DNA from 3 places in the Lacrimispora sp. genome. Region 2 is predicted to be linked to each of the others. Evidence: a T-box and tRNA genes for the amino acid it is inferred to sense, from the RefSeq annotation. Region 2 holds a T-box; the other regions hold tRNA genes.
What was found. The T-box of region 2 lies ahead of ACLTWA_RS12220 (valine--tRNA ligase). A T-box ahead of a tRNA ligase gene usually reads a tRNA of that ligase, here a tRNA-Val.
Positions count from the first base shown of each region.

Region 1 (6,263 bases), on a different contig from region 2:
CCTGCAGCCGATGACGGTTAATAAAAAAACCACACAGGCTGCTGCCAAAGCCGCACCATACCTTTTCATACTTATCATCTCCTCGTGCGTTATACCAAACGCTGTCTCACAATCTCATAAGCCAGTACTCCCGCTGCTACCGAAGCATTGAGGGAATCAATATTCCCTTTCATCGGAATGGAAGCAACCATATCACAGCTTTCTTTTACAAGTCTTCCCACGCCGCTTCCTTCACTTCCGATGACAAGGCCGATGGGTCCTTTTAGATTCAGACGGTACATGGTCTCTCCCTCCATATCGGCACAGACAAACCACATACCTTTTGCCTTCAGCTCCTCCATGGTGGCAGTTAAATTGGTTACCTTGGCAACCGGTGTATAGTTAAGGGCGCCTGCAGAGGTCTTTGCAACCGTAGCAGTCAGGCCCACCGCCCGGCGCTTTGGAATGATCACCCCATGGGCTCCGGCTAAATTGGCAGTACGGATAATGGCTCCCAGGTTATGGGGATCTTCTATTCCGTCAAGCAGAAACAAAAACGGCGGTTCCCCTTTTTCCTCTGCTGCCTTTAACATATCTTCCACTTCTGCATATTCATAGGCCGCCGCATGAGCGATAACCCCCTGATGATGGCCTTCCTCTGACATCTGGTCTAACCGCTCCCGCTCTACGAAGTTAATGATGGTATCCTTCTTTTTCGCTTCCCGGACAATGGACTGAATGGGGCCATCCTGGACTCCCTTTTGTACATACAGCTTATCGATTGTCTTTCCGGAACGAAACGCCTCCAATACTGCGTTCCTTCCTTCTATGGTAAATTCCTCTATCATTCCAGTTCTCCTATTCTTTCAAGTCCTTTGCCCACAACGGCTATGAGCCTTTCCAATTCACCGTTTAAATAAAGGTAGCCGCAAAGCGCTTCAAATCCAGTGGCCGTCCGATAATCTGCCACGGTGGCATGTTTGGCCGTTGTTACGGATTTCGCATTGCGCCCCCGCTTGTAAACAGCAATCTCTTCCGGCGTTAAATCTTCCTCTTCCAAAAGCCGGCGTATGATGTCCGCCTGGGTTCCTGCATTGACAAGTTTGGCACTTTTCTTATGCATATTGTTGACCTGGGTACTTCCATGGTTCATCACCTTTGTGCGTATGATCAGTTCATAAACGGCATCTCCGATATAAGCCAGCGCCAGGGGGGAGTAGCTTTTTATATCCACAGCTTTTAAATGCAGGGTTTCTTTCATTAAATCAGAGAACCCAGACAAAGATATTACATTCTCTTCCATTTTACACCTTCCCTGGTGTCCTCCAGAACAATGCCCTTATCCAGTAACTTTCCCCGGATTTCATCTGCCAGGCCAAAATTCTTATCTTTTCTGGCCTGCTGCCTTGCTTCGATCATGGCCTCGATCTCACCATCAAGAATCTCTTCCTTCTTTTCCGTAATGATGCCAAGAACATTGCAAAGCTTTTCAATGGTTTCTTTCAAATAAATCACATATTCAGCAGAACTGCTTTCATCCGTTGTGGAATTGCTTAATTTTACCAGTTCAAAAATTGCAGAAATTGCATCTGCTGTATTGAAATCATCGTCCATGGCAGCCTCATATTTGGCAACCAGTTCTTCTACAGGCTTTTTATCCTCACCATCACGAAGATTCCTGGTCTTGGCTCTGGCCTGAAGGTCCTTCAGCTTATCCACGGCTGTTATAATCCGGTCCAGACCGCTCTTGGAAGATTCCATCAAATCAGCGCTGAAATTAAGGGGGCTTCTGTAATGGGCGCTGAGCATGAAGAAACGCAGAATCCTTAAATCGTATTTCTCTCCGATCTCTCTGACCGTAAAGAAATTCCCAAGCGATTTGGACATCTTTTTATTATCTACGTTCAAAAATGCATTGTGCATCCAGTATTTTGCAAATTCTTTTCCATTGGCCGCTTCACTCTGAGCGATTTCATTCTCATGATGGGGGAAAATCAAATCCTCCCCTCCTGCATGGATATCGATCTGGTCTCCAAGATACTTCTTTGACATAACGGAACATTCAATATGCCATCCCGGTCTGCCTTCACACCATGGAGACTCCCAGTAAGGCTCTCCTTCTTTTTTTGGCTTCCATAAAACAAAATCCGAAGGGGCTTCTTTGCCGTCTTCCCCTGTCACCTTGATTTCCCGAAAACCGGACTGCAAGTCTTCCAGATTCTTGTGAGACAGCTTGCCGTAGCCTTCAAAAGCCTTGGTGCGGAAATATACAGTCCCGTCCTTTGCCTCATAGGCGTGGCCGGAATCTATAAGCTCCTTTATCATATCCAGCATTCCGCAGATTTCTTCCGTTGCCAGAGGATTCTTTGTGGCAGGCTTTATATTCAGGGCATTCATATCCTTTTTGCATTCCTCAATGTAACGCTTGGATATGACATCTGCATCTACTCCTTCTTCAATTGCTTTTTTTATGATCTTATCATCTACATCGGTAAAATTAGAGACAAAGTTAACCTCATAACCTTTATATTCAAAATATCTTCTTACGGTGTCAAATACGATCATAGGTCTTGCATTGCCAATGTGTATATAATTGTAAACCGTAGGACCACAGACATACATCTTGACCTTCTTTGGCTCTAACGGTACAAATTCTTCCTTCTGTCTTGATAATGTATTAAATATCTTCACAATATTTTCCTCCTGTCTTACCAATTCCTATTTCTTACAGCAGCCTCCGCAGCCCCCGCAATCCGGTCCCATGATTTTATCATCATAACAGTAATCCTCTACAGAAGTAAGAAGGGTGATTGCCTGAGCGGAAATTCCTTCTCCGCTTCCGGTAAAGCCAAGCCCCTCTTCTGTAGTCGCCTTTACATTCACTTTTCCCACCGGCAGATTAAGGGCATCTGCAATGTTCTTAATCATCTGGGGCCGAAAGGGCAGAAGCTTTGGATTCTGAGCAATGACCGTAGCATCAATGTTCTCAACAATATAGCCCTTCTCTTCCAGAAGTCCTGCTGCCAGCTTTAACAGTTCAATGCTGGAAATGCCTTTATACTGAGGGTCGTTATCCGGGTAATGTTCTCCGATATCCCCTAATGCGGCCGCGCCAAACAGTGCGTCAATCACCGCATGGGTCAGTACATCTGCATCCGAATGGCCCAAAAGCCCTTTTTCATAGGGAATTTTAACGCCCCCGATAATTAAATCTCTTCCTTCTACTAATTTATGAACATCATATCCCTGTCCAATTCTCATAATTTATCCTTTCTTCTATATATATACAAACATTGCTACACAATCACCCGCAATTTTTTACTGATACAGCGAATCTGTACATCCTTTTGGCAAAAACAGCTTTCTCCGTCGGCATGAACCGCCATAGGGTGCTCCATGTGAACCGCAATTTCTTCACAGGTATAGAATCGAATCCCCGTATTCGAGGATTTTCTGCCTAAAAGGGAACAGGCAAGAACCGGAATCAGCTTCCGCTTCTTTCTGTTATTCATCATACAGACCGTGAGTTTCCCGTCTTCAAAGCTGGCGTCCGGGGCAAACTTAAATCCCCCGCCCTCATAGGGATGAATATGGGCAGATATAAAATACACGTGGTTAAATTCCACTTTTTGAACACCATCCAAAAGAATATATCCCTTTGACGGCTTCGCCAGGGCCAGCTGTTTTATTCCCACCAGGAGATAAGCCAGGCGCCCGATATGGAGCTTATGGAGCAGCCCCCTGGTTTTTGAAAATAAAATGTTATGGCAAACAGCCGCATCCATTCCGATGCCGGCACTTACGATGAACCGCCTGTGGGAGATTTCTCCTTCTCCATAAGTCAGTACTCCATAATCCATCAGCTTATAATATTTTGGTTGAAGGATCTTTTTCAAACACCGGACCGGATTTCTCGGCAGTTTTAAGCTTCTTGCCAGATCATTACCTGATCCGGCAGGAATATACCCTAATGTAATAGAACCACAAAAGGAAAGTCCATCTAAGATCTCGTTCACTGTTCCGTCTCCGCCTACTGCGACGATAACATTGGATTCCCTGCAGCCGCTCGTAAGCTCACTGGCAAAGATTCTGGCATCTCCCGGCCTTTCTGTTAAGAAAGCCTGATACTCCACTCCGGAAGTTCTTAACACCTCTTCCAGCTTTCTCCATATAATTTGTCCACGTCCGCAGCGTGAGTTGGGGTTTACAATAAAATTGTACATGGAATCCCTCCGCTTTTTGCTATTTGTTAGTATATCATAAAACGGCAGAAATGAATATAAAAAAAATGGAAATAGGCTGCCGCCTCCGGCGCAAGAGTCCAAAAAAAGACTCTTTTTCTAAAAGAAAAAACCCTGTAATCAAAGGATTACAGGGTCTTAAGTAGCGGAAGGGAGATTCGAACTCTCGACACCACGGGTATGAACCGTGTGCTCTAGCCAACTGAGCTATTCCGCCATATAAAATTGTGTGATAAATAAGTTTTATTTATCAGTGGGACCTACAGGGCTCGAACCTGTGACCCTCTGCTTGTAAGGCAGATGCTCTCCCAGCTGAGCTAAGATCCCAGTGCTTGTCCGGACGTTTGTTTATCTCTCGTTCCCGACTGCTTCATTAGTATAATATGAATTGTATCAATTGTCAACACTTTTTTGTCAATTTTTTTCCTTTTTCCCATGTCCCTCTGAAAGCCCTGGAAAAGCAGCCATCCGCGGAAAAAAATACTGCTTCACGGATGGCTTTTTTATTATTCTTTTTTCAAAAATACTGCTTTACTATTGTTTTTATTTTCACGCACTTCCAACTGAACAATACTGTGAACAAATTTGGAAAAAGTGGAATATCCGTAATCCTTAACTTTAAAGTCCGCGAACTTCCGGTGCATGCCATTGCCCAGCGCAGCAAGCTCCATACCATTTTTTCCGCTGCCTTTGACTAACTTTACCGCATAATCATCAAGCTCCTGCCGTTTTGTGCGGTTATCCTTCATGCGGACAGTTACCACATTATTGGATTTTCTCAGTTCAAAGCTGTCCATCTCTTCCAGAAACTTTGACAAAGAGCTGTAACCATAGTTTCTTACATCAAAATCAGAATATTTTTTCACAAGACGGTTGCCGATCTCACCCAGTCCGGTCGCCTTGTTCTTATCGTCATTTTCCAAGATAATGGATGCAATATCCTGTTCAATTACCTCTTTTCCAATAGCTCCTCCACCGGTTCCTTCTTCATCCTGATCAAGAAGCACTTCCAAATTAGTGAAAACCGTACAGGCAGCACGGAAAGATTTGGGAGTTTTTTCTTCTCCCATACCAATGACTTCTTTTCCTGATTCCCGAAGCCTGCTGGCAAGACGGGTAAAGTCGCTGTCACTGGATACGATACAAAACCCATCCACATGATCTGTATAAAGCAGGTCCATCGCATCAATAATCAGTGCTGAATCCGTAGCATTCTTTCCAACAGTATTGGAAAACTGCTGAATGGGAGTGATGGAATTTTCCAATAGCTCCATCTTCCATTTCCCCATCTGGGCGCTTGTCCAATCACCGTAAATCCTTTTGTAGGTAATGACACCATATCGGGTCATCTCATCCAGGATACATGTAATATACTTGGCTGAAATATTATCAGAATCAATTAATACTGCAAACTTTTTGTCACTCAAACCTATGCTCTCCCGTCTTAAATTGTTTTTCCATATTCTGTCTTTTCCCTTGTAATCTATTTTATTATATTTCATTTTTCCATTTATTACAATAACATCGCAGTGGTTAATATGGGAGAATTTTTATAAGGTTTTTTTCTTTCTTATGTTCATAATAAAAAGGAACGATCAATGATAGAACTGAAAGGAGTGTTATTATGAATTCATGTAATTCATGCGGAAGCGATACAACAAAAGGAATTCCTGCAACACCGACGCAGTCGGTTCAGCTTGCAATTGCAACTGTGCCTATGCAGCCCTGGGAACAGCCATATGACCCGGCAGCAGCTTTAAAAAACGGGACCATATTCCCGAGCCTTAATCTCCCATTCTATATTACGGGAGGTGATTTATAATGGCAGACCGCAACAGTCTTTTAAAACAGATTACAGAAATCAGTTTTACCGTCAATGATCTGAATTTATATTTAGATACTCATCCTGTGGATCAGGAGGCGCTGACTGCATTTAAACAAGCCATGGAACAGAGAAAGCAGCTCTTAAAAAACTACGCAGAAAATTTTGAACCGCTCACCATGGACTGTGTCTGCCCGGACACCAATAACAAAAATGACAGT
Region 1 is NZ_JBKVXF010000001.1:1,060,300-1,066,562, forward strand. It holds gene ACLTWA_RS05175 (transglutaminase-like domain-containing protein) at 1-69, opposite strand, end outside; gene rlmB (23S rRNA (guanosine(2251)-2'-O)-methyltransferase RlmB) at 90-827, opposite strand; gene ACLTWA_RS05185 (Mini-ribonuclease 3) at 824-1,282, opposite strand; gene cysS (cysteine--tRNA ligase) at 1,267-2,670, opposite strand; gene ispF (2-C-methyl-D-erythritol 2,4-cyclodiphosphate synthase) at 2,698-3,240, opposite strand; gene ACLTWA_RS05200 (diacylglycerol/lipid kinase family protein) at 3,276-4,202, opposite strand; tRNA gene ACLTWA_RS05205 (tRNA-Met) at 4,364-4,437, opposite strand; tRNA gene ACLTWA_RS05210 (tRNA-Val) at 4,475-4,547, opposite strand; gene ACLTWA_RS05215 (NYN domain-containing protein) at 4,727-5,647, opposite strand; gene ACLTWA_RS05220 (spore coat associated protein CotJA) at 5,845-6,042, shown strand; gene ACLTWA_RS05225 (spore coat protein CotJB) at 6,042-6,263, shown strand, end outside.
Region 1: it encodes a tRNA-Val, which carries the amino acid that the T-box ahead of ACLTWA_RS12220 (valine--tRNA ligase) is inferred to sense. The anticodon was not compared.

Region 2 (6,263 bases):
CTCCAGATAATAAGACGGTATTTCATGCCCCGCCTTACAATGGATAATACCAATAAATCCATGGTAAAATTAATTAAGAACAATACGTCTATGTACAGGTTTATTTCCGTTGCTGCATTCACCTCCCGCCCTGTACGAACATTATAGCCAGTATATCATTCAGAATTTGTCAAAACCATGGGGATAATTCCACTTTTTCATCGTCTTTTTCCGTCCTGCTGCGGCACAGGATGACATATTTTTACACAGGATAAATCACTGGAAAGACAAATACAGCCGTGTCCCCATACATACGTTTCCCATTCACCAGATTGCAGCTGCTTTGGAAAAAATAACTTTCCTATAAAATAAAAAACAGCCGAACCTGGCATTTCTGCCGTGTTCGACTGTTTTTCACAAACTATTTTTTATTGTCGATATTTATAAATATATTCAGGAAAGCTGTAAAAGCCTTTCTTTTACCTGCTCCATCATCTGAGTATATTTTTCAAGCTTTGCTTTTTCTTCCTGGATTTTAGCTTCCGGAGCCTTGCTTACAAACTTCTCATTGCTTAACATTCCGGTTACACGGGCCAGTTCTTTGCTTAACCGGTCTTCTTCCTTCTTTAACCGTTCGATTTCTTTCTCAATATCAACCAGTTCTGCAAAAGGCATATAGATGACTGCCTGATGGATCACCGCTGACACTGCATCATCAGAAATCCCGTTCTTATCCTTCTGCAGATAAACCTCTCCGGCATATCCAAGAGTGGCAAAGAATACTTTGCTGTTCTCAAAAATATCAAGAATCTCCTGATTTTCAGACACAACATAAACCTTTGCCTTTTTACTTGGGGGCACATTCATGGAAGTACGCACATTACGGATTGCTCTTACCGCTTCCTTAATGGTCTCTACAGCCCGCTCTTCGGATTCAAAATTCCATGAATCTTCATATTCCGGCCACCGGGAGATCATGATGGATTCCTCCTGATCCTGCAGAGTACAGAATATTTCCTCAGTCACAAAGGGCATATAAGGATGAAGGAGCTTTAAGGACCGGATCAGCACGGTCTTTAAGGTCCAGATGGCAGCCGCTTTTGTGGTATCAGTATCATCCCACAGTCTGGGCTTCACCATCTCAATATACCAGTCACAGAACTCTTCCCATATAAAGTCATAAACCTTTTGAAGCGCAATCCCAAGCTCATATTTATCCAGATTGTCTGTCACGTCCCTGGCAAGAGTATTTACCTTTGATAAGATCCATTTGTCTGCCATGGTAAGCTCGGACAGCTGGGCCTCTGTTTTGGGTGCTTTTTCAATATTCATCATGATGAAACGGGAAGCATTCCACACTTTATTTGCAAAGTTTCTGCTTGCTTCCACACGTTCCCAATAAAATCTCATATCATTGCCGGGAGCATTCCCTGTAATAAGGGTCATGCGAAGTGCATCTGCTCCGTATTTTTCAATCACTTCCAGAGGGTCAATGCCGTTTCCCAGAGATTTGCTCATCTTACGCCCTTCGGAATCTCTCACAAGGCCATGCATCAGTACCGTATGGAACGGCAGCTTTCCGGTCTGCTCAATGCCTGAAAATACCATACGGATTACCCAGAAGAAAATAATATCATAGCCGGTAACCAGTACGTCTGTTGGATAGAAATACTTTAAATCTTCTGTTTCCTTCGGCCAGCCCAGGGTCGAAAACGGCCAGAGAGCAGAAGAAAACCAGGTGTCAAGCGTATCCTCATCCTGGGTGAAATGTGTCCCCTTGCATTTTGGACATACCTCTGGTGCTTCCTTTGAAACAACGATTTCTCCACAGGTATCGCAGTAATAAGCTGGAATCCGGTGTCCCCACCAGAGCTGTCTGGAGATACACCAGTCACGAATGTTCTCAAGCCAGTTAAGATAGGTCTTATCAAATCGCTCCGGAACAAACTTTAAGGAGCCATTCTTTAATGCTTCAACCGCTGGCTTTGCCATCTCCTCCATCTTAACGAACCACTGCTGTTTCACCATAGGCTCTACGGTGGCGCCGCACCGGTCATGAGTTCCTACCGCATGGGTGTGTGGCTCAACCTTTACCAAAAGTCCCTGTGCCTCTAAATCCTTTACCATGGCCTTTCTGGCCTCATACCGTTCCATGCCGTGGTACTTGCTTCCCGGAAGGTTGATGGTGGCATCGTCGTTCATAATAATCCGTTCCGGCAAATCATGTCTTTTTCCAACTTCAAAGTCATTGGGGTCATGGGCCGGAGTGATCTTCACACAGCCGGTACCAAACTCTTTATCAACATAAGAATCGGCAATTACCGGTATCTCCCGGTCTGTCAGAGGAAGCTTTAACATCTTCCCGATCAGATCCTGATACCGTTCATCATCCGGATTGACAGCTACCGCACTGTCTCCAAGCAGAGTCTCCGGTCTTGTGGTCGCGATCTCCACAAATCTTCCTTCTTCTCCTGCAATGGGATAATTGATGTGCCAGAAAAAGCCATTCTGGTCTTCGTGCTCCACCTCAGCATCGGAAATGGAGGTCTGGCACACCGGACACCAGTTTACGATTCTGGAGCCTTTATAAATATAGCCTTTTTTATGAAGACGGATAAAAACCTCCTGAACCGCTTCCGAACACCCATCATCCATGGTAAAGCGTTCTCTCTCCCAGTCAGCGGAGGAGCCTAATTTGTGAAGCTGATTGATGATCCTGCTGCCATAATCCTTTTTCCAGTCCCAGCATTTGGAAAGAAAGCCATCTCTTCCAAGCTCCTCCTTATCAATGCCCTGCTGTCTTAAGCTCTCAATCACCTTTACTTCTGTGGCAATCGCTGCATGGTCTGTTCCCGGCTGCCAAAGTGCCTCAAATCCCTGCATTCTTTTGTAGCGGATCAAAATATCCTGCATGGTATTGTCAAGGGCATGGCCCATATGAAGCTGTCCGGTAATATTTGGCGGAGGCATCACAATGGTAAACGGCTTCCTGTCCTTATTTGGTTCTGCATGGAAATATCGTTTATCCAGCCATTTCTGATAAAGCTTTCCTTCGATCCCTGCCGGATCATAGGTCTTCTCTAACTCTTTCATCATCTTCTCCTTTATCCTTTCACATGGTTTTTCGTAGAAAAAAGAAAAACCCTCTGCATCCTGGGATGCAAAGGGCGAATCATCGCGGTACCACCTTTTTTTATATGGCATGTTCTGCCATACTTCTTGTGGCCTTTAACGCTGCCAGGCGTGAAGGCTTACTGTCTTCTCCGTTCAGCCTTCCGGTTCCAAAGCTACCTTCCGAACACACTTCCTTAACCGCCTTTCAGCCGATGGACGGTTTTCTCTTTCAGGGTTATGAACGTACTCCTCTTTTTCTCTACCTTTTCTTTATTCCCACCCGCACTCTTTTGGTAAAAGCCATACTGCAGGGTGTTTTCTTATACTTTTTAATGATAGTGTCTTTTTAGAAATTTGTCAAGACATAATGTTACGGTATTCCTGTTTCCACTTCTGGACAAGCTCTCCCGCACCCTGAAAGCGCTTAATGGGATCCTTTTGAAACAGTTTTTCCAGTTCCAGAAGACTGTCCGCTTCCCCTGCCAGCTCTTCTGCCCTTAACCGCTCCTGTTCGGCTTCCTGCTTCATTTCCTCCGTAATCAGAGCCTGAAACCTCTCATGAACTGCAAGGCCGGAGTTCCACTGGGACAGATGATATATTTTCTTTAAAACTTCATTGTTTTTTACCAGATCAAAGGATTTTTCATAGGCCTTGCAGGCCTTTTCGGTCATAAACAGCCGTGCATAGGAAGCCCCCAGATTATTATAGATTTTTGCCCGAAACCCATCATTGACATGGCTTCCCTTCGGCAGATCAAGAATCTTCTGATACTCAGACACTGCTTTTCCGTATTGCTTTCTGGAAAACAGGAAATCCGCCCGTTCCTTTAAAAACTCAGCCTCCGGCATCCGCCGGTAAGCGGCCAGCTTCTGCTTAAAACGGTTCACCTCTGCTGCATGATAATAATCGCATTCATGGAGAATTACAGCCAGAATTTCATCCCCATCCTCGCCGCTTTGCTGCAATTTCACAAGCTTTTGGGCGAGAAACGCCATATCCAGATCCTCCCGGATAAATTCAATCAGGGAACTATCCACAAAATCCTCCATGACCAGGAGAGGATTGTTATAAATTGCATAACACAGTTCCTGGGAAGAAAACAAACGGACGCCCAGGCCTTCAAAATAATACGGGTGTTTCACCGGCTCCTGCCGGCAAAGAATCAGACTCATAGCATGACCTCTTGTCTTATGACTGCATCCGTCGCAGGAAACAGTTCTCCAAATCCTTTGTCTTTCAGTACCACTGCCATGGTTTTCTCATCCAGAAACCCAAAGCTCAAGCCCAGTCTAGTAGTTTTATTGGGCCGGTTGGGAAATCCTTCTAACGCAATCCTTACCAGACGCCTTTGCTTCGGATCCATGGGAGTTACCATAAATTCCACGTAATCCTGATTGTCCAGGATCAAATCTACACTGCTCTTTGATTCATACCAGTTGTCACCGGCCGCCGCCACAACAAGCTGGCTTTCCCGTTCCTTGTGGAGTACCCGCATGGAAACCGTAGAACGAAGCCTTCCTTCACAAATACAGGTAAACGGATAAGCCGTCTTTTCCTGCATATAATCCATTCCCTTAAAAGCTGCTCCCCTCGCAAAAAGCTCCGGTTCCATATAAACCTTCCGGCGGGAGCATAATACCTTCATGGAATCGATTGCCCAGTCATGGCGCTCAAATCCTTTTCCAGTGAGGAACACAGAGGAAAACAGCTTTTTTTGAAGAAGCCGTTCCGCGCAGGAGCTTAATATCTTATCCGCCAGTTTCCCTCCGGACGGTGTATCCAAAATATCAAGATTAAAACTTTCTTCCAGGGCTTCATCTTCTGCAATCACCATGGTCTTCCGTAACCCCCGCTGCACCTTCAGTTCATGATAGTGAAAGGAATCCTCTGACAAATCAAATACCCCTACCTGATTGCTCCAGACCTCTTTCTTCTGGCTGAGAGTATAGTACACAAACCCTTCCGTGTGGCTTATAATATGAACTCTGTCTCTGGAAATCCCTAGAGAGTCTGCACAATGCATAAGAGAATCCATCAGCTTTAAATCCACCTTCTGTAAAGTGATCACCAGTTGTTTCACTTCATCACAGAAAAATTCCTCCATCGGAAACTTCAGTATTTTTTTTAAATATATTGTTAAAAGTTCAAGCCCCTCGTATTTGGTTCCGCCCAACGTCGCGGTGCCCTCTTTTCTAACCATTTTTATCAGCTTATCTACAATGATGCCTTCTCCCACAAGGGTATAGGCATAAGCCTCTTCCCCCACATACCAGGCATCTTCATCCTTCTTACGGCAGATGACCGTAGGAAGGCACCATGATTTTTCCCTGTCATGGCAGCATATGCGGGTATAGGCATCACAGAGATCAAGCCCTATTATCAGTCCGTCCATCGACAGCCCCCTTTATCTCACATCAGTGGAAATAATTCTTCTGCAGCTGCATTCTTTTTCAAATACTCCTGCATCCGTTTTTTAAGCCCGGTTTCGTCCTTTAAATTCAAGGACAGGCTCATTTCATTCAGACACGCAAACCTGCTGTCCGAATCTTTAGGGGATTTACCAGTGTCACAACTAACACTGCCTTCCTTTTTCAGTACCCACTTATCATCAACCAGTTCGCTGATCCGGTACTCCATGATCTCGCCTTCAAACAAAATCTTCTGCTTGACAAACACCCCCTGGTATACCCGGGAAATGTCTTCGATGTGAAATTCTTCCTCATCGGGAAGAATCCGTATCTGAAGCTCAATCTTGGAATCCCTGGCTGCACAGTACTGAATCATGACCTTATCAAGAATATCCTCCGGGATAGGAATGTACTTTGCCAGGTCTTTATAATGGGGGAATACATATCCTTCTTCCAGAAGATAGTCCACCGTTTCCCTGCACAGCCCGATCTGTTCTTTTGAAAGGCTGGAAAGCCTTGCATAATATCTGGATAGGGCCAGCAGATAAATGGTCGGAAGACGTCCTTTGACAGAAGAACTCTTTATCAGACCTTCCAGATAAGCGAATATCTTTTCTTCCGGCTCTTTTTCCTCCATAAAATATTCCGTACACTTTATGGTAAAATAGGCTCTCACGATATTATCGCTGGTTTCCTTACGGGTTCTGTATAAATGGAATACCTTATCGAGTTTTGCTGCACAGCCGGAGAACATCATCTGA
Region 2 is NZ_JBKVXF010000002.1:841,821-848,083, reverse strand. It holds gene ACLTWA_RS12225 (sigma-E processing peptidase SpoIIGA) at 1-122, opposite strand, end outside; gene ACLTWA_RS12220 (valine--tRNA ligase) at 433-3,072, opposite strand; T-box leader at 3,140-3,362, opposite strand; gene ACLTWA_RS12215 (hypothetical protein) at 3,451-4,266, opposite strand; gene ACLTWA_RS12210 (DUF5716 family protein) at 4,263-5,486, opposite strand; gene ACLTWA_RS12205 (DUF5717 family protein) at 5,504-6,263, opposite strand, start outside.

Region 3 (6,263 bases), 400 kb from region 2:
GGTTCTGGTCACATCTGTGGTTCCTTCATAATACTGACCGCCGGAATCCACCAGATACAGACCTTTCGGTTCCAATGCAGTATCATTTTCAGCGGTCGCTTTGTAGTGGCACATGGCCGCATTAGGTCCATAAGCGGAAATCGTATCAAAGCTTACCCCCAGGTTTCCTTCCTGCTCAGAACGCAGATGATCCAGATGCTCCTGCGCGCTGACTTCTGTTATAACTTCTTTTCCCACATGATGTTTCAGCCAGTAAATAAATTTCACCATGGCAATTCCGTCTTTTATGTGGGCCTTCTTCATATTTTCCACTTCTACCGGATTCTTTACGGCTTTGGCAAGTGCGGTTGGATTCATCTTATCAATGATCCGGTTGGTACTGTCAATTCCTTTTACAACCGCATAATTGGCTTTGGCTGTTTCTATAAGAACCTTCTGATCGTTTAAAAGGGCAACCGACTTATAAATGTCATTATAAGGACATACAGTAACCCCAAGATCTTTTAGATAGGTTTTTACTTCTTCGTTTAATACCTGTTCATTAATATATAAATGGAAGCTGTCCAGAGTGATCAGTGCATAAGAGAGAACCACCGGATTGCATTCCACGTCATTGCCTCTGATATTCAAAAGCCAGGCGATATCGTCCAGTGTGGTAAGAACATGGACTGTAGCTTTTTCTTTTTTCATTTTATTTCGCAGCTCTTTGATTTTATCAGAAGAAGACTTTCCTGCAAAGTTTTCTTTTAAAATCCAAACCGGCTGTGCGGAAAGATCGGGGCGATTCTTCCAGATCTCTGCCACAAGATCTTTATCATAAGCAAGCGTTACATTTTTATCTCCCAGTAATTCTTCTAATTCCTTTCCGGTCTGGCCGTTCACCACACGACCGTCAAAGCCGAGACAACCGCCCTCTGGAAGAACTTCATCTAAGTATTCTTCAATCGTTGGTACTCCCGGCTGCCCCATCTTGCGCAGGGTAATACCTGTTCCGTCAAGCTGCTTTGCCGCCTGAACAAAATAACGGCCGTCTGTCCAGAGTCCCGCTTCCTCCTTTGTAATCACAGCCGTACCCGCAGAACCGGTAAAACCGGTAATAAATTCCCTGCATTTAAAATAATCACCTACATATTCAGACTCATGAAAATCTGAAGTCGGAATCATGTATGCATCCATATGATACTCAGCCATTAACTGTCTGAGTTGTTCCAATCTTTCTTTAATCATTCTGTTATCTCCTTTGGTCTTCATTGATTGCATAGCAGCACCTTCCGCCAGGTTTACCGGATCAGTCCCAAATGCAGGCAGGCTTTTTTTATGCCGTCCTGATCGATGGGGTCGGTCACATAATCCGCAGCTTTTTTCAGTTCTTCCATTGCATTTCCCATGGCAATCCCTTTTCCTGCCGCTTTTATGATATCGTAGTCATTCATGCTGTCTCCAAATGCATAGGTTTCGGATAATGGTATCTTAAAATACTCACACAGTCTTAACAGACCTACTGCCTTAGATGCTTTCCGTTCCACTACATCTGCACCCTTTTTATCGGCAAACATATGGACATGGATATCCGGGAACTCCTCTTCCATGGCTTTGGCACCGGCTTCATCGCCCATATAAGCCATGGTCCTCACTTCCAGGTCCAGAAGTTTGTAAGGATCATCAAAGCGTCTGCCGCATTCGCCCCAAAGTTCAATATCATGAGCTCTTACATTTTCCGGGTGAATATAGTAATCCCAATCTCCCACAGTCGTTCCCACACTATATGGGGTGTTTTCAGCATATTTTAAAATCTGTTTTAATAGATTTTTATCAAAGGTGTGTTCATAAATGATCTTATCTCCCACGGTCACCTTTGTCCCATTGAGATGAATGATGGCATCAGGTCTTACCTGATCACGAATAGCTGTACTGAAAAGGGAATCCATATCTCTGCCCGTAGCTATTACTATGGTATAATTTTCCCGCAGCCGTTCGATGGTCTCCATGGCACTGGACGGAATTTTCCAGTCTTTATGGTCAAGCAACGTCATGTCTACATCAAAGCTTACGATTGGCTTCATCTATTTTCACCTTTTTTCTAATTTAAATTTATCATGTCTTTACCATCATAGCTTAATTTTGAAAATTTTTCAAGAAATATACTTTACCAATCCAAAACTTTCTGCTATAATGTCATAGTGTCAGCAAGACGGAGTATGGCGTAGCTTGGTAGCGCGCTCGGCTGGGGGCCGAGAGGTCGCAGGTTCAAATCCTGTTACTCCGATTGATAACAGACCGGATTAATGCTGGAGGAACGTATAATAACACGTTTTTTCAGTATTTTTTTATTCTATTTCAAAAGCAGAATGTTCTTGCCTTTTTCTGCTTTTTCAGTTACAATTCATATATGGAGATATAGCTCAGCTGGGAGAGCATCTGCTTGACGTGTAGAAGGTCGCAGGTTCGAATCCTGTTGTCTCCATCTTTTAAAGACCCTGGTATATACAAGGATTCCCTGTATATGCCGGGGTTTTTTGTTTTATTTTGTCCTCATTGCTGTCTGCCTGGCATAAAAGCAATCACATACCGTAATAATTTGGAGATTTATGTCATATTTTCAGACACTAACAAACAATCCACAATTATTTCCACATTATTGTGGATAACTGTCAATTTAAGTATCAACCATGTGACCTGGATGACCGCCTTTTGAAATTTATTTTTTCGTAATTGCTACAATAACAGCCACGATTGCTGCTAACACAATAAAAAGTATACATAATAGTGTAAAAGACATTATTTATCTCCTTTGCTTTTCATTTAATCTTCCTTCTGCTGGTTTTAAAAGATTAACCTTGCAGCTTCATCACTACCCGTTTTACTAAATCAAAAACCCTTATTTTTTGCAATACATGAACCTGCTTCATAATAAAAAACCACTTTTAAAGCACAAAAGTTTTTCATAGCACTTTTCTCAGTAAAAGACATATTTATTATTCCTTTAACAACAGCCTTTGCTGCACCACATATATTAATATAAAATAATATTCAAGGGGAATAATCACATGCCTGGTATTGACGACTTTGATATTCCAGAAAATACTCCCACCTTCCCATATGATTATGGACCAAATCCATTGCTGATTGATCTTCAAAAAGCAGCACAGCAAAATGATAATTACCGTTCTGTTCTATGGACAGGTACCCAGCTGCAGGTGACACTAATGAACATTCCTGTTAATGAACTTATTGGTATGGAGGTGCATCCTGACCACGACCAACTCATACGTATCGAGGAGGGAGTTGGATTAATCCAACTGGGTGAACACAAATTCTCGTTGTATGATCAATATCTTGCTTTTCCCAATTACGTCATCTTTGTACCAGCCGGCACATGGCATAATATTGTTAATATTGGCAATCAGCCTCTGAAAATCTCTTCCACCTATGCGCCGCTCAATTATCCATGGGGCATGACTCAGAAAACAAAAACATCTGAACCAGTCTTACAGGATAATCTTTAAAATTTTTTCATGTCCGATATCAAAAAACGCAAATTACTGTAAATGTGAAAATTTGCGTTTTTTGTTTTTGTACTTTTTTCGGTGTATTCCATTGCTCTTTCAGTTTCAAATCCCTCCCTTTATAATAGAACCGTTCGGGATTATACAGTTACATGCAGCTACCTTACCTGCAATTAAATATGAAAGAAACCATCAAGAAATAGTAAGCAGGATGAGGGTACTCAGGCGAAAATTTAAACATGCTTATTTACTAGCTTCATTATTGTCTGTATTTCCGCTCCCATGAACCTCTTCACCTCTTTGTTTTATAAAGTGGTTATCTTTCATCTTTAAGTTTTTTTTTAAATTTAACCGTATCTAATTTATGGCTGAGCAACTATATTTTTTACAGTAGACTTTCCTCACCGTTTTTGGTATATTATGGCTAGGGCGAACACTCTTTTTTATCATTAATAAAAGCCCAAAAGATGAACAGATTATATAAATTCTATTATTTTAACATTCCCCCGTGGCCGGTTTTAAAAAAAGGAGTTGATCAGTATGGCAAAACTTAATGATTTGACCAAAGACATAACCACAAAAGTAATCAATCAAAATATGGAATACGTGATAGAAAAAGTGAGTTCTGTGGTATCCGAAAGTTCTTACAAACACATGGAAATCAATCAGGATACTGCAGCATTGATCGGTTGTGTTACAGCCGCTTCTGTCAGTGTTTCCGTTGAGCTGGCTACTATAGCAACGATTTCCATTCTTTCCGAACTTGGTCTTTTAGATATTGAAGAAAAACCTTCTTTACATATTGTATCTTCTGAAAAAGAATAATTATGTTTATAATAACGAAGCATTTTCCCCTGCATTCCGGACAGGATTCAGCTTGTTCACACAAACAAGCATTTGACATATACTATTATTACAAAACAACTTATCAAGCAGGGAAGATTGATATTCTGACCGCGCAAAACCGCCGCAAAACTGCCTTACTAAAGATAAACAACTCATTCTATGCGCGTTTCCTTCTATCAATCTTCCTGATAAGTGGTTTTGTATACTGCCCGGTCATAAGTATGAAACGATAAGTGGGTGAAAGCCAACGCATCCTGGCTTCCACCCACTTGTTTATTCAGTCTGATCTTCTCTTGGTGTTTGGTCCCATCCCCTCCCTGCGGGAATTATGGCTTTGATTCTGATTGACCGTATCACCTGTTTCCTTCACGCTGTTATGCAATACTTCATGGTCTTTTTTCTCATATTGATTTTCCAATCGGTTTTTTTCCATTTTTATCACCTCACCCATAGTATGCCAGCCATAGAAAGTTTTTATGTGAAAATAGATTTAGAATGCATAATCCATTTTCGGATGCGCACTATAAATATGAGGTGATGACCATGTCCTATATAGCTCCTGCCGTTCAGGCAAAATTTGAAACTCTCTCCATCGATTTAAAAAATGAGATCCTGGGGCGGAATGTTCAGATTAACACCATATACGATTTGATTCAGGTACTGGAACAGATCGTAAACGAAGGGAAATGATTTTCCCGGAAACAGGCCGAACGATCACCGTTCGGCCTGTTAAAATTTGTTATTAAATTTACCGCCAAAAACTGGAAAGAGAATTGCACTGCCTGGAATTAACGGTATAGGTTGTCTTACCATTGAAACAGCTGCTTTTGGAATTGTTATTTCCTTTGACGCAGCTGCTCTTGTAGCCATTGCAGTTCAACAGGTTATTAAGGTTTCCAGACTGTCTAAAGCAGTTTGATGTATAACCGTTTGAATATGATCTGGAACAGGTTGCTGCCTGTGCTGTCATAGGAACACCTGCAACGGTAAGTGCGGTCGCTGCCGCTAAAAGAAGTACTGGGAACTTTTTCATGGGAATATCCTCCTTATTTGTTACATAATAATTACATTTCTGTTACAAACTTATATTAGCATACAGAAAATGGAATTACATTAGGAGAAAAATGGCAATTACCCTATCTTTTCCAGTTGATATTCGTCAAGTCCAAGTTTTAAAGCTCCCATGATACCCTGATTGTCATTGAGACTGGGAAGAACGATATATTGTTCCATATGATCCAGTTCAGCCGTATCAATATATCCGGCCAGCTGCCGCTTTACCTCTTCTCTTATAAGAGGGAGCAAATGCTCCTGATGCATCACGCCGCCGCCCAGAACGATTCTTTGAGGGGACAGAATCATAATATAATCCACCAGGGCCTGGGCAATGTAATAAGCTTCCAATTCCCAGACCTCTCTGCGGTCTGCCAGTTCAAATCCCTTCTTTCCCCAGCGGGCTTCGATGGCAGGACCTGCTGCAAGCCCTTCCAGACAGGTTTTATGATACGGGCAGGTTCCCTCAAACGCATCTTTTGGATGTCTTGCCAGAAGAAGATGGCCTCCTTCCGGATGAAGCATACCGTGAAGGAGCTTTCCGTTTGTTATAACTCCTGCCCCCACACCGGTGCCAATGGTAATATACATACTGTTTTCAAGCCCTTTGGTAATCCCCCAGGTAGCCTCTCCAAGTGCGGAGCCATTAACATCCGTATCGAATCCTACCGGTATACGCAGTGCCTCTTTCAAAACACCTGTAATATTATAGTTTTTCCACGCAAGCTTTGGAGTGGTGGTAATGAAGCCGTAAGTCTTTGAACTTCTATTCAAATCAATGGGACCAAAGCAACCAATTCCAAGTGCTTCGATCTCCTTATCTGCAAAATAAGAAATCAGTTTTGGCATGGTAAGCTC
Region 3 is NZ_JBKVXF010000002.1:440,646-446,908, reverse strand. It holds gene ACLTWA_RS10395 (aminopeptidase P family protein) at 1-1,227, opposite strand, end outside; gene ACLTWA_RS10390 (Cof-type HAD-IIB family hydrolase) at 1,281-2,063, opposite strand; tRNA gene ACLTWA_RS10385 (tRNA-Pro) at 2,193-2,266, shown strand; tRNA gene ACLTWA_RS10380 (tRNA-Val) at 2,392-2,464, shown strand; gene ACLTWA_RS10375 (cupin domain-containing protein) at 3,048-3,506, shown strand; gene ACLTWA_RS10370 (hypothetical protein) at 4,047-4,331, shown strand; gene ACLTWA_RS10365 (hypothetical protein) at 4,630-4,785, opposite strand; gene ACLTWA_RS10360 (hypothetical protein) at 4,896-5,042, shown strand; gene ACLTWA_RS10355 (hypothetical protein) at 5,101-5,385, opposite strand; gene ACLTWA_RS10350 (ROK family protein) at 5,484-6,263, opposite strand, start outside.
Region 3: it encodes a tRNA-Val, which carries the amino acid that the T-box ahead of ACLTWA_RS12220 (valine--tRNA ligase) is inferred to sense. The anticodon was not compared.